DNA from 3 places in the Streptacidiphilus sp. MAP12-33 genome. Region 1 is predicted to be linked to each of the others. Evidence: riboswitches for the same ligand, from Rfam matches in the RefSeq annotation. Region 1 holds a riboswitch; each other region holds the start of a gene.
What was found. A riboswitch is a leader RNA that binds a small molecule or an ion and turns the genes downstream of it on or off. The one in region 1 is predicted to bind S-adenosylmethionine.
Positions count from the first base shown of each region.

Region 2: it holds a riboswitch for S-adenosylmethionine, as region 1 does, so the genes downstream of both, thrC (threonine synthase) here and ABH931_RS09845 (IclR family transcriptional regulator) in region 1, are expected to answer to the same signal.
Region 3: it holds a riboswitch for S-adenosylmethionine, as region 1 does, so the genes downstream of both, ABH931_RS27070 (aminotransferase class V-fold PLP-dependent enzyme) here and ABH931_RS09845 (IclR family transcriptional regulator) in region 1, are expected to answer to the same signal.

Region 1 is NZ_JBGCCA010000007.1:126,760-132,476, reverse strand. It holds gene ABH931_RS09855 (winged helix-turn-helix transcriptional regulator) at 1-392, shown strand, start outside; gene ABH931_RS09850 (APC family permease) at 449-1,978, opposite strand; SAM riboswitch class I at 2,125-2,263, shown strand; gene ABH931_RS09845 (IclR family transcriptional regulator) at 2,465-3,214, shown strand; gene ABH931_RS09840 (PadR family transcriptional regulator) at 3,264-3,620, shown strand; gene ABH931_RS09835 (hypothetical protein) at 3,622-4,182, shown strand; gene ABH931_RS09830 (PLP-dependent aminotransferase family protein) at 4,257-5,690, opposite strand.
Region 2 is NZ_JBGCCA010000006.1:180,787-186,503, reverse strand. It holds gene ABH931_RS09010 (protein kinase) at 1-192, shown strand, start outside; gene ABH931_RS09005 (hypothetical protein) at 225-1,163, shown strand; gene ABH931_RS09000 (trehalose-6-phosphate synthase) at 1,180-2,601, opposite strand; gene ABH931_RS08995 (glucosyl-3-phosphoglycerate synthase) at 2,620-3,606, opposite strand; SAM riboswitch class I at 3,782-3,924, shown strand; gene thrC (threonine synthase) at 3,942-5,219, shown strand; gene ABH931_RS08985 (MoaD/ThiS family protein) at 5,216-5,494, shown strand.
Region 3 is NZ_JBGCCA010000030.1:84,643-90,359, forward strand. It holds gene ABH931_RS27065 (BTAD domain-containing putative transcriptional regulator) at 1-1,917, shown strand, start outside; SAM riboswitch class IV at 1,940-2,070, shown strand; gene ABH931_RS27070 (aminotransferase class V-fold PLP-dependent enzyme) at 2,206-3,573, shown strand; gene ABH931_RS27075 (Lrp/AsnC family transcriptional regulator) at 3,587-3,868, opposite strand; gene ABH931_RS27080 (rhomboid family intramembrane serine protease) at 3,906-4,718, opposite strand; gene ABH931_RS27085 (hypothetical protein) at 4,845-5,111, shown strand; gene ABH931_RS27090 (NYN domain-containing protein) at 5,225-5,717, shown strand, end outside.

The DNA of each region.
Region 1 (5,717 bases):
GCGAGCTCTTCTACGGCAACCACCGCTTCGACGCGATCGTCCGCAACACCGGTGCTCCGCGCGACCGCCTGACCGCCCGGCTGCGTGCCCTGGAGGAGGCGGGAGTGGTCGAGCGCCGCCCCTACAGCGAGCGCCCCCCGCGTTTCGAGTACCACCTGACCGAGGCGGGACGGGACCTCGCCCCGCTCACCCAGTCGCTGCTCGCCTGGGGCGATCGCTGGCTCTCCGCCGAACCGCCCGTGGTGCTGCGCCACCACACGGCCGAGCACCACGACCACCCGCTGGACGCCGCCTGGACCTGCCGCACCTGCGGGGAGGAGGTCCGCAGCCCGGATGTCGCCATCGACATCCGCACGCCCGGCTGGGACCGCCAGGGCCCGACCCCGGACTGACGATCACGCCGGCGGGGCCGAACCCTCGGGGCCGAACCCTCGTGGCCGGCCTCGTGCTACCGGCTGACGACTCGGCTGTTCACCTCGTGCCGGTGGGCCCGGTCGTCAGCGCCACGTCGCCCGGTGATCCGCGCGGCACGGCGGGCGAGCGGGAACCAGAGGAGGGTCGAGCCGCCGACGGTGACGAGGCACAGGACCACGGCCGTGCGTCCCTCGAACATGTACTGCTGCCAGGCCGCCCAGGCGCAGACGCCCGTGAGGGAGACCGTGACGAGTCCGACCGAGAACCGACCCCCGGGGATGCGGAAGGGCCGGTGCAGCCCCGGTTCGCGGATGCGCAGCGCGATCAGCGCCGCGACCTCCAGCAGGATGCCGATGTTGGTGAGGAACACGTCGAAGACGATCAGGTTCGCGAAACTGCTCAGGCAGAACATCGCGTAGACGACCGCCGAGCCAATGACGGAGAGGACCGGGACCCCGCGCTTCCTGCTCTCGCGGGCGAGGAACCTCGGCAGGTAGTGGTCCCGCGCCAGTGCGTAGGGCAGGCGGCTGTTGGAGGCGAGCAGCGCGGAGAAGAGCGCGGCGGAGGCCAGCATGCCGCCGGCCGTCACCGCCCACTGCAGCCAGGGGCCGGCCAACTGGCGGGCGACCCCGGCAAAGGAGCCGGCGCTCCAACCGGCCCAGCCGTTGGTGCCGTGCTTGCCCACGCCGAGGGCTGCCAGCGCGGGCAGCAGGTAGCCGAGCACGATCAGGACCAAGGAGAACGCCAGCGCGCGGGGCAGGTGCCTGCGGGGGTTCTGCATCTCCCCGGCGACCGTGCTCACCGCGTCCCAGCCGCAGTAGCTCCACATCACGATGAACAGGCCGGCGCCGAAGGCGCTCCACCCGGACTGGTCGGTGGAACTGGTCAGTTCGCCGACCGGGTTCGTCCCGGTCCGCGCGAGGTGGACGAAGCCGACGACGGTCAGCACCAGCATCGGGACCAGGCAGACCGCCCCGAACAGCACCGATGTGTCGCCGACCCACCCGGCGCCCAGCAGGTTCAGTGCGGTGAACAGTGCGATCACGGCGAGGCAGACGAACCAGTTGAGGTCGAAGTGGAGATGGCCGACGGAGAACAGGACGTGCCGACCCGGCGCGACGGCACCGACGAGGCTGCGCAGGTAGCCGGTGAAGAGCACCGGATACAGCGCCATGTCGACGAAGCTGCAGATCCACTGCAGCAGCCCCTGCTGGAAGCCCCAGAACCTGCCGAGCCCGCGCTTGACCCAGTGGTAGTAGCCCCCCTCCTCCGGGATCGCGGTGCCGAGTTCGGCGACCACGAGGGAGTGCGGGACCGCGTAGATCAGCGGGGTCACCAGGAGGAGGACGACGCCCATGCCCGGCCCCGAGGCGGAGAACAGCGACTCGGTTCCGTAGGCCCCGCCCGAGACGGAGAAGAAGATCAGCGCCACCAGCGGGAGCAGGCGGACCTGACGCGTCCTCCGGCCGGGCGTCGCCGTGGCAGTCCCCGCAGCGGGAGTCCTCGCGGCGGTCCTCGCGGCGGCCGGTGCCGCAGCAGCTGTCCCCGAAGCGGCAGAGGCCATGAATCGCTCCAGGTCGCAGGCGGTGTGGCCAGCCATTCTGCGTCCGCGTCCGGCGGGGGACAAGTACCCCCGTGCGGTTCGGGCGGGCGAGCCGGCCGCGCGGGGGTTTTGGTGGGGCGCCCCGGGGGTCTTGTATCGTTCCTCCCGAATCATCCAGAGGGGTGGAGGGACCGGCCCGACGAAGCCCCGGCAACTCCCCGGTGGACTCGGTGCGTACGCGCACCGCGCCGCCAGGGTCAGTGCCAACTCCGGCCTGCCGCCAACGTGGCGCGGGAAAGATGAGGAGAAACGGTGCTTTCGGTGCTGTGCTTCGTCCGGGCGCTTACCGCCCCGGCCCTTCCGCGTACCCGTCGCATATTCGGCGCAGGCATCCGGCCGACTTTCCCGGCCTGTTCCCGCTGATCGTCCCCGGCTCCCTGCCACCGGAGTCCGTGTGAGCGCAGTCTGCCTGCCGCTCAAGGGATTTGAGACTGGAGTACCCAATTCATGGAGAACACGAGCGGCGTCGGCGTGCTCGACAAGGCGACCACGATCCTGGGCGCCCTGGAGGCCGGGCCCAGCAGTCTGGCGGCGCTGGTCGCCGCCACCGGGCTGGCGCGGCCCACTGTGCACCGGCTCGCGGTCGCGCTGGAGCGCCACCGCATGGTCGCCCGCGACCTGCAAGGCCGGTTCGTCCTCGGCCCGCGGCTCGGCGAACTGTCGGCCGCGGCCGGTGAGGACCGGCTGCTGGGCGTGTCCGGCGGCGTGCTGGCCCGCCTGCGCGACGTCACCGGCGAGAGCGCCCAGCTCTACCGCCGCCAGGGCGAGGCGCGCATCTGCGTCGCCGCTGCCGAGCGGCTCTCGGGCCTGCGCGACATCGTCCCCGTGGGGGTGACCCTGCCCATGCAGGTCGGCGCCGCCGCGCAGATCCTGCTCGCCTGGGAGGAGCCGGAGCGGCTGCACCGCGGGCTGCGCGGGGCGCGCTTCACCGCGACGGCGCTGAGCGGGGTGAGGCGGCGGGGCTGGGCGCAGTCCGTCGGCGAGCGGGAGCCGCACGTCGCCTCCGTGTCCGCGCCGGTGCGGGCGCCGTCCGGGCAGGTCGTGGCGGCGGTCTCGGTGTCCGGTCCGATCGAGCGGCTCACGCGCCAGCCGGGGGCGCACTACTCCCAGGCGGTCGTCGAGGCGGCGACCCGTCTCAGCGCGGCCCTGGGCCACGGCGGTCAGGGTGGTCAGGGTGGTCAGGGCGGCCGGGGCTGACGGAGCCAGCTACTTGACATTGCCGAGTACCAGGAACAGTCTGGTACTCGTGACCTCCAGCCATGACCCGCAACTGCTCAAAGGCATCCTGTCGCTCCTGCTGCTGCACCTGCTGGCGGAGCAGGAGTCGTACGGGTACGAGGTGGTCCAGCGCCTGCAAGGGGCCGGCTTCGCCGACGTCCTGGAGGGCACGGTCTATCCCGCACTGGCCCGGCTCGAACGGGAGGGACGGCTGGCCTCACGGCTGGTCGCCTCCTCCAGCGGTCCGGCGCGCAAGTACTACCGGTTGACCGACGCCGGGCACGAGGCCCTGGCCGCCGGTGCCGCCGGCTGGGCCCGGCACGTCGCCGGTGTCGAGGCCGTCCTGTCCCGTCCCCTGTCCGCCGCACCGCAGAAGGGTTCCTGACATGCCGAACACCGTCTCCTGGTCCGACCGGCTGCGCGTCGAGTGGGTCGTCTGGTCGCTCGACCAGCGCCTGTACGACCTGCCGCGCCACACCCGGATCGCCCACCGGCGCGAGGTCCGCGCCAACCTGCTGGCCGCCGCCGCGGAGGTCGGCGCCGGCGAGGCGCTGAAGCGCCTCGGCAGCGCGCGGGAGCTGGCCGCGCAGTACCTGGACGCCGAGTTCGGTGAGGGCCCGCGGCACTCGTGGCTGGCTGCCGCGCTCTTCGCGTTCACCACCCCGCTGGTGCTCAACTTCTTCCTGAGCGAGGCGGCCAACGCCTACGAGCAGGCCATCACCGCCCCGGGCGCGCACGCCGACGGCAGTTACAGCTGGGGCGGCGTCACCTGGCTCCAGAGCCCGCTGACGTTCGAGCTGCACCAGGGCCAGGCCACCCACGTCGGCGGGGCGTACACGCCGCTGACCTATGTCCTGCTGGTCGTCGGGGCGATCGCCTGCGGCCGGCTGTGGCGGGCCCTGCCCCGCCGGCGCACTCCGCGTCAGGCCCATCCGGTGGCAGGCTGACCGCCTCCCGCCGCCGAGCGGGTGCAGCCGGCACAGCCGACCCCGTCAGTACGGTCGGCACAGGAGACGCGGGCTCAGTGCAGCAGGTCGGCGACCGTCGCGATGCCCGTCTCGATCGCGCGCTCGCCGACCAGCCCGAAGCCCAGGACGAGTTGGGGCGCGTTCGGGCCGGGCAGGGCGCGGTGGTCGGCCATCGGGTACAGGCCCACCGAGCGCCCGGCGGCCGCCGCGACCACGGCGCGCTCGTCGGCCGACGCCGGGAGATGGGCGACCGCGTGGAATCCGGCGGCCAGGCCCGAGACCCGGACGTGCCGGGCGTGCCGGGCGAGCGCGTCGACCAGCGTGGCGCGGCGCCCCGCGTAGACGGCGCGCATCCGGCGCAGGTGACGGTCGTAGCGCCCCGACTCCAGCAGCGCCGCCAAGGCGAGCTGGTCGAGGGCCGACGAGCCGCGGTCGCTGATCAGTTTCTCCTCGGCGACGCGGTCGGCGAACCTGCCGGGCGCCAGCACCCAGCCCAGCCGGACGGCGGGCGCCAGCGTCTTGCTGACCGTGCCGATGGTGAAGACCCGCTCCGGGGCCAGTCCCTGCACCACGCCGACGGGTTCGCGGTCGTAGCGGAACTCCGAGTCGTAGTCGTCCTCGACGACGTACCCGTCGTGGCGCCGGGCCCAGGCGACCAGCTCGTTCCGCCGTCGCGCGGACAGGACCACCCCGGTGGGGGACTGGTGCGCGGGCATCACCACCACCGCCTGGGCGCCGCTCGACTCCAGGGCCTCGACGTCGACGCCCTGTTCGTCCACGGGGACGTGGACGGCCTCCAGGCGCGGCGCCCCGACCGCCCTGACGATCTCCTCGACCTCGGTCGCACCGTAGCCCGGATCCTCAAACGCCACCCGGCGGACGTCGGCCCCGGTCAGCGCCCGCAGGGCCACGACCAGGCCCTGGGCGAATCCGGTGCTCACGACGATTCGGTCCGGATCGGCCTCGGCGGCGCGCACACGGCGCAGGTAGCCGGCGAGCACCTGGCGCAGCACGACGCTGCCGCGCGGGTCGCCGTAGTCGAGGTCGGCGTTGGCCGCCGTGCGGCAGGTCTCGCGGACCGCCCACGCCCAGTCACCGCGCGGGAAGCTCGCCAGATCGGGGACCCCGGCCCGGAAGTCGGCGATCAGCGCCTGCACGTGCCGGCTGCCCGGCGGCGGCGGCGCCGTCGGCGCGGCGTCGGCGGCCGGGCGAGCCGACCCCGGTGCGACCCGGGTCGCGGAACCGCCACGGGTCACCAGGTAGCCCTCGGCCAGCAGTTGGCCGTAGCACTCCTGCACCAGACCCCGGGAGACGCCCAGCTGCCGGGACAACTCACGCGTGGACGGCAGCCGCTCGCCCTCGTGCAACCGGCCGTCGCGGATCGCCTCGCGCAGGCCGGACAGCAGCTGCGCCCGCAGGGACGTGCCCCCGCCCCGCTCCAGGGGCAGCAACAGCTCCGGGGTGGAACCGGACCACTCGATCGCCACGAAACCGGACCTTACTCCGGTCCGGAC
Region 2 (5,717 bases), on a different contig from region 1:
TACAGCAGCGCGGTGAAGCGCCTGAACGCGATCGGCTTCAGCCAGGTGAGCGCGGTGATGGCCACCAAGTGCTGGAGCTACACGATTCCCTTCGGCCAGGTGGTCACGGAATCGCCCACGCCCGGCGGCTACGTCATGCCCGACAGCACCGCGGTCACCCTCACCTACCAGCCGAACGGCTGCTTCGGCTGACCGCTGCGCGCGGCAGAAAGTTGGCTCGAGACATGAACACGCAGCAGGGTCCCGAGGACGCCGTGCCCGCCGACGAGGGGACGAAGCAACTGCGGCCCGACCCGCGGATCGCCGTGCCCGAGGAGTCGGGGACGGTGCGGCTCGGGCGGCCGGTGGTGCCCGGGCAGGCCGGGGATCCGGATGTCGTGCCGACGGTGCGGCTGGCCGGGGAGCCGGAGGGGATTCCGACGGTGCGGCTGCCGCGTGGGTCGGAGCCGCCGGCTCCCGCGCCCACGTTGGTGTTCCCCGTCGAGCCGCCGCAGGCCACCCCGCCCGTGCCGACCCACACGCCGACCGTGCAGCTGTCGCTCGGCGCCCAGGTGCCCCCGCCCGCGCCGGCACCCGCGTCGGCACCCGCGTCGGCGCCCGCACCCGCACCCGCACCCGCGCCGGAGGCCGCGGCAGAGGCCGCCCCCGCGCCCGATCCCGGGCTGATCCGGTTCGGGCCGGGAGTGCCCGACCCCAAGACCGCGCGGACGATCGCCGTGTGGAAGGGCGAGGTCACCCCCGAGGCGGAGCCGGAGGAGCGGAAGAGGCGCAGCTGGCTCTTCTGGGTGCCCGTGCTGCTGCTGTTCCTCGGGCTGCTGGCCTGGTGGCTGTACGGTCTCCTCGCGCCTGCGGCGATCAAGCTCACCGCCGCGTCCGTGCAGGTCACCCCGGCCGCGGTGACCTGCGGCGGCAAGGCGACCATCACCGCGACCGTCACCACCGACGGCTCCGGCGGCACCTTCCACTACCGCTGGCTCCGCAGCGACGGCACGGACAGCGGGCTGCTCACCGAGACAGTCGCGGCCGGCACCCGGCAGGTGCAGCTGCCGCTGATCTGGACGCTCACCGGTCCGGGGACCTTCGCGGGCCGCGCGACCCTGCAGATCCAGGACCACCCGGCCCTCACCGAGTCCGGCAGCTTCACCTACTCCTGCGCGGGCTGAGCGGAGCGCGGGCTGATCACCCGGCACCCTCCGTCAGCGCGTGGTACTGCTCCAGGAACCACGCGGTCGGCGGGAGCGCCGTGCTCGCCTCCGCCAGGCGCTTGGTGCGGGCGGCCCGCTCCTCCTGCGGCATGGTCAGGGCGGTGTGCAGCGCCTCCGCCGTCTGGATCACGTCGTAGGGGTTGACCGTCAGGGCGTCCTCGCCGAGCTCCGCGTGCGCGCCCGCCTCACGGGACAGCACCAGCGCGACGCCCGCGTCCGAGACGACGGGGACCTCCTTGGCGACGAGGTTCATGCCGTCCCGGATCGGGTTCACCAGCGCCACGTCGGCCAGCCGGTAGGCCGCCAGCGAGCGCGGGAAGTCGTCGTTGACGTGCAGGATGACCGGCTGCCAGCTCGGGGTGCCGAACTCGTCGTTGATCTCCTGCGCGGTGCGCAGCACCGCCGCCGTGTACGCCCGGTACTCCGGCAGGTCCTCCCGTGAGGGGTAGGCGAACGCGATGTGCACGACCCGGTTCAGCCACTCGCTCCGCGTCCGCAGCAGGTGCCGGTAGGCCAGCAGCCCGCGCACGATGTTCTTGCTGAGCTCGGTCCGGTCCACCCGGACGATCGTGCGGCGGTCGCCGACGGCCTCGCGCAGCGCGTCCAGTCGCGCGTCCACGTCCGGCTGGTGCGCCCGGTCACGCAGGAACTCGGCGTCCGCGCCGAGCCCGTGCACGCCCAGCCGCGTCGCGCGGCCGTTGTGCGTGACCACCAGATCGGGAGAGACCGTGGCCCCCAGCACCTCGCGGCAGCAGTCGGCGAAGGCCCGCGCCCACCGCTCGGTCAGGAACCCGGCCCGGTCCGCGCCGAGGATGCCCTCCAGTACCTGGCGGGCCACGTCGTCGGGCAGCAGCCGGTAGTAGTCCGGCGGCGCCCAGGGGGTGTGCGAGAAGTGCGCGATCCGCACGTCCGGGCGCAGTTCCCGGAGCAGCCGAGGTGTCAGTGACAGGTGGTAGTCCTGGACGAGTACCGCCGCTCCCGGCTCGGCGCTCTCCGCCAGCGCGTCGGCGAAGGCGCGGTTGTACGCCTCGTAGGAGGCCCACTCGTCGCGGAACCGCGCGTCGAAGGCGGGCCGCGTCGGTGTGTCGTACAGGAGGTGGTGGACGAACCAGAGGGTCGAGTTGGCGATGCCGTTGTACGCGTGGGCGAAGGTCTCCGCGTCGATGTCCAGCATCCGCACGTCGGGCTCGGTCAGGCCCTGACGGGCGGCTGCCCGGTCGCCGTCCGAGAGCGCGGCGCAGACCCAGACGCTCCGCTGCTCGCTGCCGATCGCGGACAGGCCGGAGACCAGCCCGCCGCCGCCACGGCGTGGCGTCAGCGTGCCGTCGTCACCGAGGGTGAACGACACGGGGCCACGGTTGGACGCGAGAACGACGGGCGCGGTGGTCGAAGCCATATCTCTCACCCTTGCCTCTCAGGGATGCGGGCAAACCTCCCGCGCCACGGCCCCCGGCCGCGCGCGGTACTCGGGGACGGACGCCATCGGCGGGCGCTCCACCGTGGCGACCTCGGTGCTGCTCGGGGTGAAGCCGGCCTCCGTGCGGGTGAACTGCACGAGCTCGGAGCGCACCGTCTCCTCGGGCGTCTTCAGCCGCTCCAGCGCGGTGCGGTAGATGGTGGCCGCCATCCGGCCGAGCGCCTGCGCGTCCTGGTGCCGATGGTGCCGCACGCCCACGTCGACCTGGGCCAGCGCGTCGAGGCCGACCAGACCGAGCGCGTCCACCAGCAGGCCGAGCTCGACGCCGTAGCCGGTGGGGAACGGCAGCCGTTCCAGCAGCGTGCGCCGCGCCGCGTACTCGCCGCCGAGCGGCTGGACGAAGCCGGCCAGCAGCGGCCAGTGCAGGTTGAGCAGCGGCCGGGCGACCAGCTCGGTGACGCGGCCGCCGCCGGCCGGTATGGAGCCGGACTCGGTGTCGAAGGGCCGGTCGTACATCGCCTTGACGAAGGCCACGTCCGGCTCGGTCAGCAGCGGGCCGACGATGCCGGAGACGAAGGCGGAGTCGAAGGCCCGCAGGTCGGAGTCGATGAAGCAGACCACGTCGCCGGTGGTGGCCAGCAGGGACCGCCACAGCACCTCGCCCTTTCCGGGCTCGGTGGGCAGCCGCGGCAGGATCTCGTCCCGGTGCACCACCCGCGCGCCCGCCGCCGCGGCCTCGTGAGCGGTGCGGTCCACCGAGCCGGAGTCGACCACGACCAGCTCGTCCACCAGCGGCACGGCCTCGACCAGGTCGCGGCGGATGGCCGTGACGATCTCGCCGACCGTCTCCTCCTCGTCCAGAGCGGGCAGGACCACGCTGACGGTCACCCCGCCGCGGCGCTTGGCCTCCAGCAGGTCGGGCAGGGGTCGGTCGGCGGCGCTCCAGGACCGGTGGCGCAGCCATTCCTCGACCTGGTCCAGCACGGGGCTCCCTCTTCACGGGTAGGCGGTGGGCGGGTGGCGGTGACCGTCTCGCGTCTCGGACGGTAGTCGGCGCTCGGTGGTGCTTCGGTTACAGTCTTGAGGACGAGGTGTGGTCATCGCACATTGGGGTCTGCCTCGGAACAAACGCGACGCGCGCGGAAGCGCGGCGCCATAGCGCTCATCCAGAGGGACTGAGGGAACGGCCCGTTGAAGTCCCGGCAACCCCCCTGCCAAGCGGTTCGCGTCCGACCACGTGAGCCCGGCCGGGAAGGTGCCAATTCCGTCCCGCGGCGAAACGCGCCTCGGGGAAGATGAGGAGAGAGGTTCTCGCCATCATGGCTTCCGACAGCCGCACCATCGCACCCGACGCCTTCGGCCCCGCCGTGGCCCTGTCCTGTCGCGAGTGCGGAGCACGCACCCCCCTCGCCCCCGACTTCGCCTGCGCCGAGTGCTTCGGCCCGCTGGAGGTCGCCTACGAACTCCCGGCCGGTGACCCGGAGGGCCTGCGCAAGCAGATCGAGAACGGCCCGAACAACATCTGGCGCTACGCGCCGCTGCTGCCGGTCTCGCCGGACGTCGCCGAGCGCCCGAGCCTGAACCCGGGCCTGACCAAGCTGGTCAAGGCGAACAACCTGGCCCGTGAGCTGGGCGTCACCGGCTCCCTCTACGTCAAGGACGACTCCGGCAACCCGACCCACTCCTTCAAGGACCGGGTCGTGGCCATCGCCGTCGAGGCGGCCCGCACCTTCGGCTTCACCACGCTCTCCTGCTCCTCCACGGGCAACCTGGCCGGCGCCGTCACGGCCGCCGCCGCCCGCACGGGGCTGCGCGCCTGCGTCTTCATCCCGCACGACCTGGAGGCCGGCAAGGTCGTCATGGCCGCGGTCTACGGCGGCGACGTCGTCGGCATCGACGGCAACTACGACGACGTGAACCGCTTCTGCTCCGAGCTGATCGGCGACCCGGCCGGCGAGGGCTGGGGCTTCGTCAACGTGAACCTGCGCCCCTACTACGGCGAGGGATCCAAGACGCTGGCCTACGAGATCTGTGAGCAGCTCGGCTGGCGCATCCCGGACCAGCTGGTCATCCCGATCGCCTCCGGCTCCCAGCTGACGAAGATCGACAAGGGTCTCAAGGAGCTGATCGCCCTCGGCCTGGTCGAGGACAAGCCCTACAAGATCTTCGGCGCCCAGGCCGAGGGCTGCTCCCCGGTCTCCGCCGCCTTCAAGGCCGGCCACGACGTGGTCCGCCCGCAGAAGCCCGACACCATCGCCAAGTCGCTGGCCATCGGCAACCCGGCCGACGGCATCTACGTGCTCGACATCGCCCGGCGCACCGGCGGCGCGGTCGAGGACGTCAACGACGAGCAGGTCGTCGACGCGATCCGGCTGCTGGCCCGCACCGAGGGCATCTTCGCCGAGACGGCGGGTGGCGTGACCGTGGGCGTGCTGCGCAAGTTGATCGAGAACGGCGTGCTCGACCCGGCCGCCGAGACCGTCGTGCTCAACACCGGCGACGGCCTGAAGACCCTGGAGGCCGTGGCGGACGCCGCCCGCCCGACCGCCGTCATCCGCCCCACCCTTGACTCGTTCCGAGAGGCAGGCCTCGCATGAGCGTCACCGTCCGCATCCCCACCATCCTGCGCACCTACACGGGCGGCAATGCGGAGGTGAGCGCCGAGGGCGCCACCCTGGCCGAGGTCATCAAGGACCTGGAGGCCAACCACACGGGCATCTCCGCCCGCCTCCTGGACGACAACGGCAAGCTGCGCCGCTTCGTCAACATCTACGTCAACGACGACGACGTGCGTTTCGCCGAGGGCCTGGAGACGTCCACCCCGGACGGCGCGAGCGTCTCGGTCATCCCCGCCGTCGCCGGTGGTTGCTGAACCCTACTGACCGGTCAGGTGCGAAAGCCCGGCCACCCCTTACGGGGGTGGCCGGGCTCCTGTCATTTCCGGAGGTTTAAGAGGAGTAGAGTGCTCCTGTCCCGTCCCGTGAGACGGTTGACGTGTTCTTTTTCGCCCGGGGATCTGTCGTGAATCGTCCGATATGCCCGGCCCGAATTGCTCCCCTTAGCCGCCGCGCGCCGCTTATGTCTGATTACTCCCC
Region 3 (5,717 bases), on a different contig from region 1:
GGGGTGGGCAAGACCGCGCTGGCCGTGCATGTGGCGCACCGTGTGCTGGCCCGCTATCCGGACGGCCAGCTCCAGGCCGACCTGCGCGGGGTCGGCGGAGCCCCGGCGGACCCGCACGACGTGCTGGCGCGGTTCCTGCGCGGGCTCGGCGTGCCCGACGGCGAGATCCCGGCCGACGCGGAGGAGCGCGCGGTGCTCTACCGCAGCGTCCTGGCCGAACGCCGCGTGCTCGTGCTGCTCGACAACGTGCGCGACGCCGCACAGCTGCGGCCGCTGCTGCCGGGGTCCGGCGGCTGCGCGGTGCTGATCACCAGTCGCAGCACCCTGCCGGGCCTCGACGGCGCGATCCGGCTCGCGGTCGACGTCCTGGACGCTGAGGAGGCCTTCGAGCTGTTCGTCCGGATCGTCGGCAAGGAGGCGGTCGCCGCCGAGCGGGAAGCCGTCGACGCCGTGCTGGCGGTCTGCGCCGGGCTGCCCCTGGCGATCCGGGTGGCGGGCAGCCGGCTGGCCTGCCGCCCGGGCTGGACCGTGGCGATGCTCGCCGAGCGCCTGCTGGACGAGGGCCGACGGCTGGACGAACTCCAGGTCGAGGACCGGGCGGTGCGCACCACCCTGGCCGTCGGCTACTCAGCGCTGCCGCAGGACTCGGCGCGGCTGCTGCGGCAGCTGGGCGCCGTGCCCGGACCGACCGTCAGCCTCCCGGCCGCGCTCGCGCTCGCCGGTGAGGACCGGGCGCGGGCCGAGGAGGCGCTGTGGACGCTGCTCGCCGCCCATCTGGTCGAGCCCGCCGGTCCGGCGCGCTACCGGATGCACGACCTGGTCCGGGTCTACGCCGAGGAGCTGGCCGCCGCGCGGGAGCAGGAACGCCGTGAGGCGTTCGCCCGGCTCGCCCACTGGTACCTCTACACCGCGGACGCCGCCGCCGGGCGGGTGCTGCCCTCCCGGGCGCCCGCGGCCGACGACGCCTTCTGGGGGGAGGCCGGGCGGCCGCACGCGGCGTCCTGGCTGACCTTCGGCGACCCGGCCGAGGCCCACTCCTGGTTCGACGCGGAGAGCCGCAACCTGATGGCGGTGGTGCACGCCTGCGCGGTGGCCTCGCTGGCGACGGAGCGTCACCTGCTGGAGCTGGCGCCCCGGCTGGTGTGGGCGTTCTGGGCGGACGTCTACACCCGGGGCGAGTACGCGCCGGAGTGGGAGACGCTCTGCGAGACCGTCGTCCGGGCCGTCACCGACCTGGGCGACGAGGCGGCGCAGGCGACGGTGCGCAAGACCCTCGGCATCGTGCGGCTGGCGACGGACCGCCCCGAGGCGGCGGCCGAGCAGTTCGAACGCAGCCGGGTGATCCGCGCCCGGCTCGGGGACGAGCCCGGCGCGCTGGCCTGCACCGTGGACCTGGCCTGTGCGTACAGCAAGATGGGCGACCACGACCGGGCGATCGCGAGCCTTGCGACCGTGCTCGCGGCCTTCCGGCGCTCCGGGGAGGCGGCCAAGGTCGCGGTCGTGCTGAACAACCTCGGGGTGGCCTGCCATGTCGGCGGGCGCTCCGCGGAGGCGGTCGGCCACCTGGAGGAGTCGCTGCGGATCAAGCGGGAGCTGGGTGACGTGGCCGGGGAGGGCAAGACCCTGCAGAGCCTCGCCGAGATCCACCTGGTGGCCGGCCGGACCGTGGACGCGCTGCGGGCCTGCGAGGCGGCGGAGCCGGTGCTGCGGCAGAGCCGCGCCAAGGAGCTGCTGGCGCTGGTGCTGGAGACGGCCGCTCGCGCCCACGCGGTGGAGGGCCGGTCCGCCGAGGTGGACCGCTGCCGTGCGGAGGCGGACGGGCTCTACGTCGAGTTCGGCCCGGAGCGGGCGGCCTCGGTGCAGGCGGAGCTGGCACGGCTTTCTCACATCCCGGGACGCTCTTCGCCCACGGAGTGACCCTCTGGCATACTCCTGATCAGGTCACGAGTGACAGCACGCGGCGTTCGCCGCTGAAGCCCCGGCTCGCTGTCCGGCAACCCTCCGACCGTGGTGGGGTGCCTCCGGGTGACGACCAGGCCTGCGGTGAGGTGCCGCAGGCAAGCGCGTGTCCTTCGAGGAGTTCTCCCGTGCAGAAGCGAATGCGGTAGAGGCCGTCCGGGCCTCCACATCTCCGTAGGACATCCATGCCCCCTTCCAGGCGGGGCTGTTTCGCCATACCCACGCACTGCTTCCGGAGGTACCGCCATGTCTGTCGCCGCCCGTAATGTCTCGGTTTGTGAGCCTCTCGCCGTTCTCGGCCGTGACGTCGAGGTCCCGCTCGTCTCCGGCGAGAAGGTCAGCTACGCCGCCCTCGACTACGCCGCCAGCGCGCCCGCGCTCCAGCGGGTCTGGGACGACGTCGCCGCCTACGCGCCGTACTACGGCAGCGTGCACCGTGGCGCGGGTTACCTCTCCCAGCTGTCCACCGACCTGTTCGAGCAGAGCCGCGCCGCCGTCGCCGAGTTCCTGGACCTGCGCGAGGACGACCAGGTCGTCTTCACCCGTGCGACCACCGACTCGCTGAACCTGCTGGCCGGCGCGCTGCCCACCGGCACCCGCGTCTTCGCCTTCGAGACCGAGCACCACGCGTCGCTGCTGCCCTGGCCGGGCCGCGGCCTGGAGGTCGCCTACCTGCGGGCGCCGCGCTCGCCGCGGGAGGCCGTCGCCGCGCTGGACGCCGCGCTGGAGACGGCCGGGCAGGGCCCGAAGCTGGTGTGCGTGACGGGCGCGTCCAACGTGACGGGGGAGATCTGGCCGGTGGCCGAGCTCGCCGCCGTCGCCCACGCGCACGGCGCCCGGATCGTCCTGGACGCGGCCCAGCTCGCGCCCCACCACAAGGTCTCCGTGCGGGAGCTGGACGTGGACTGGGTGGCCTTCTCCGGCCACAAGCTCTACGCGCCGTTCGGCGCGGGCGTGCTGGCAGGGCGTTCCGACTGGCTGGACGAGGCCGAGCCGTACCTCGCCGGTGGCGGCGCGAGCCGGACCGTCGCGCGGCAGGCGGACGGCTCGGTGGCCGTCGAGTGGCACCAGGGCCCCGCGCGCCACGAGGCCGGCTCGCCGAACGTCATCGGCGCCTACGCGATCGCCTCGGCCTGCCGGGCGCTGACCGAGGCCGGGCTGGACGCGCTGCACGCGAGGGAGCAGCAGCTGATCGAGCGGCTGCGGGCGGGTCTCGCCCAGGTGCCCGAGGTGCGGGTGCTGACGCTGTTCGGCGAGGACCACCCGCGGGTGGGCGTGCTCTCGTTCGTGGTGCAGGGCTGGAACAGCTCGCACTTCGCCGCCGCACTCTCGGCCGAGTACGGCATCGGCGTGCGCGACGGCCTGTTCTGTGCGCACCCGCTGGTCCGCACGCTGCTGGGCGGCGAGGAGGCCGCGCCGAGCGAGTGCGGCGCGCCGGAGCCGTCGCTGCCGGGGGAGCGGAGCCTGAACGCGATCCGCGTCAGCTTCGGTGCCGGCACGCCCGAGGAGCACGTGGACCGTTTCGTCGCCGCGGTGCGGGAGCTGGTCGGCAACGGTTCCGCCTGGGCTTACCGGACCGAGGGCGGCCGTTGCGTGCCGGACACCCGCCGGTAGGTCCCGGAGAGGCTCAGTCGTCCAGCCCGATGGCGAAGGCCGCGTCGAGGTCGTGGGTGGAGTAGGTGCGGAACGCGACGTGCGTCTCGGTGTGCTCCACCCCGGGCACCTTGTTGACCTGACCGGGGATCACGTCGGCGAGCTCCTCGTGGGCGCGCACGCGCACGATGGCGATCAGGTCCCAGCCGCCGGTGACGGAGTAGACCTCGGTCACGCTCTCCAGCGCCGCGATCTGCTCGGCGATCTCGGGGATCTGGTCGACGCTGGACTTGACGAGGACGATGGCGGTGATCACGGGGTCTCCTGTCGCGCGAGGGCCTGCGCCTCACATGCTAGTGCCGCGTCCGACCCGTGACCCGGCCGAGGAGGCCCGCGATCCGGCGGGCACCACCGCGCCACAGCAGCCAGGCGAAGGCGAACCCGCCGGCGAAGCCGATCAGGTGCGCGGCGTAGGCGACACCCGGCGTCGCGGGGTCGGTCGCGCGGATGGAGAGCCACTGCACCGCGAACCAGAAGCCGAGGACCAGCCAGGCCGGGAAGCGCAGCGGCAGGAAGAGCAGCAGCGGGATCAGGCTGGTGATCCGCGCCTTCGGGTACAGGCACAGGTAGGCGCCCAGCACCCCGGCGATCGCCCCCGAGGCGCCGACCAGTGTCTGCGTCGCGGCGGGGCTGCCGGACTCGAACAGCGCGTACCCGTACGTCGCCAGGTAGCCGAGGGCGACGTAGAAGAGCAGGAAGGCCTGCGGGCCGATCCGGCGTTCCACCATCGCGCCGAAGACGAAGAGGAAGACCATGTTGCCGGCCAGGTGCAGCCAGCCGCCGTGGACGAACATGGCGGTCAGCACCGACAGCGCCGGGATCTTCGGCAGGCCGCCGCCCGCCGCGCAGTGGTGCAGGTGGGCGAGCCGGGCGGGCAGGACCGCGTTGTGGAGCAGCTCGGCGGGGATGGCGCCCCAGCGGTGGTAGTAGAGCGTCTGCGCGCAGGCCTCGGCGGAGCCGGTGCCGTAGAGGGGGTCCAGGCCCGAGACCGGCCCGACCAGGAAGACGGCCACGCACAGCGCGATGAGCGAGCCGGTCACCAGCGGCAGGTAGGGAACGGGACGGGGCAGGCGGGCAGTGGGCTCCTGGGCCGCGAGGGTGACCATGGCCAAAGCATTCCTTCTCGGGACGAATCTGACACCCACCTACTGGAGCGTGTGGGGGACCGTGCCCGCGCCCGGCCCTGAGGCCATAGGGTTTCCGGGTAAGACAAACGACGAGAGGATCTCGCCATGTCCGTTCCGCTTCCCACCGAGGCGACCAGGTGGCGCTGCACCCTGTGCGGCAACCTGACCCGTTTCGACGTCACCCGGTCCTCCCGGGTCGTCGAGTTCGTGCACCTGGACCTGGCGGGGGAGCCGAACGTCGAGGAGCGCGAGGTGCTGAGCGAGACGGTCGAGTCGGTGCGCTGCCGCTGGTGCAACGCCGTGGACCAGATCGAGCTGGTCGACCGTCCGGGTGCGGCCGCCGAGGCGGCGGAGCAGGCCAAGCGCGCCTGAGCGCGACGGTGGACCTGTGATCGTGGCGGAGGCAACGGTGGGGGGCGGCAGCGGGGACAATGGCTCTCCAGGTGACGGGGACCTGGGGAGCACGGCGGATCGGAGCGGAAGACGTGGAGCAGCGAGACCAGGCGCCGACGCCGGATGACGGTGTCGACGGCGCCCTGGACGGCGACAGCGCCGAGGCGCTGGAGCGGCCGCTGCCCGAGGGCGTGCGCAAGCGCGTGGTCGGCATCGCGGCCGACGCCCTCGGCGCGTTCACCGCGGCCGAGCTGCCCGCCCGGCTGCGCCCCTACGTCAAGTTCACCCGCGAGGCCCGGGTCAAGCGTGGCGCCACGGCCATCGCCGCCGCCCTGGAGACCGAACCGGCCTTCCGGGCGCGGATAGCGGAACGGGTCCGGCAGGGACAGCCCGATCTGGTGGCCGCGTTGGAGAGCGGGACCGCTCCGGCCGCCGCCGACCCGCAGGACGTGGCCGCCGCCGCGTATCTGCTGCGCACCCCCGGCTGGACCAGGGTCGTGGGCGAGGCCGGGGACGAGGTCGAGCGCGCCGAGCACGAGGGCGCGGCCGCCGAGTCGGCGCGGCTGGCGGAGAAGCTGCAGGAGG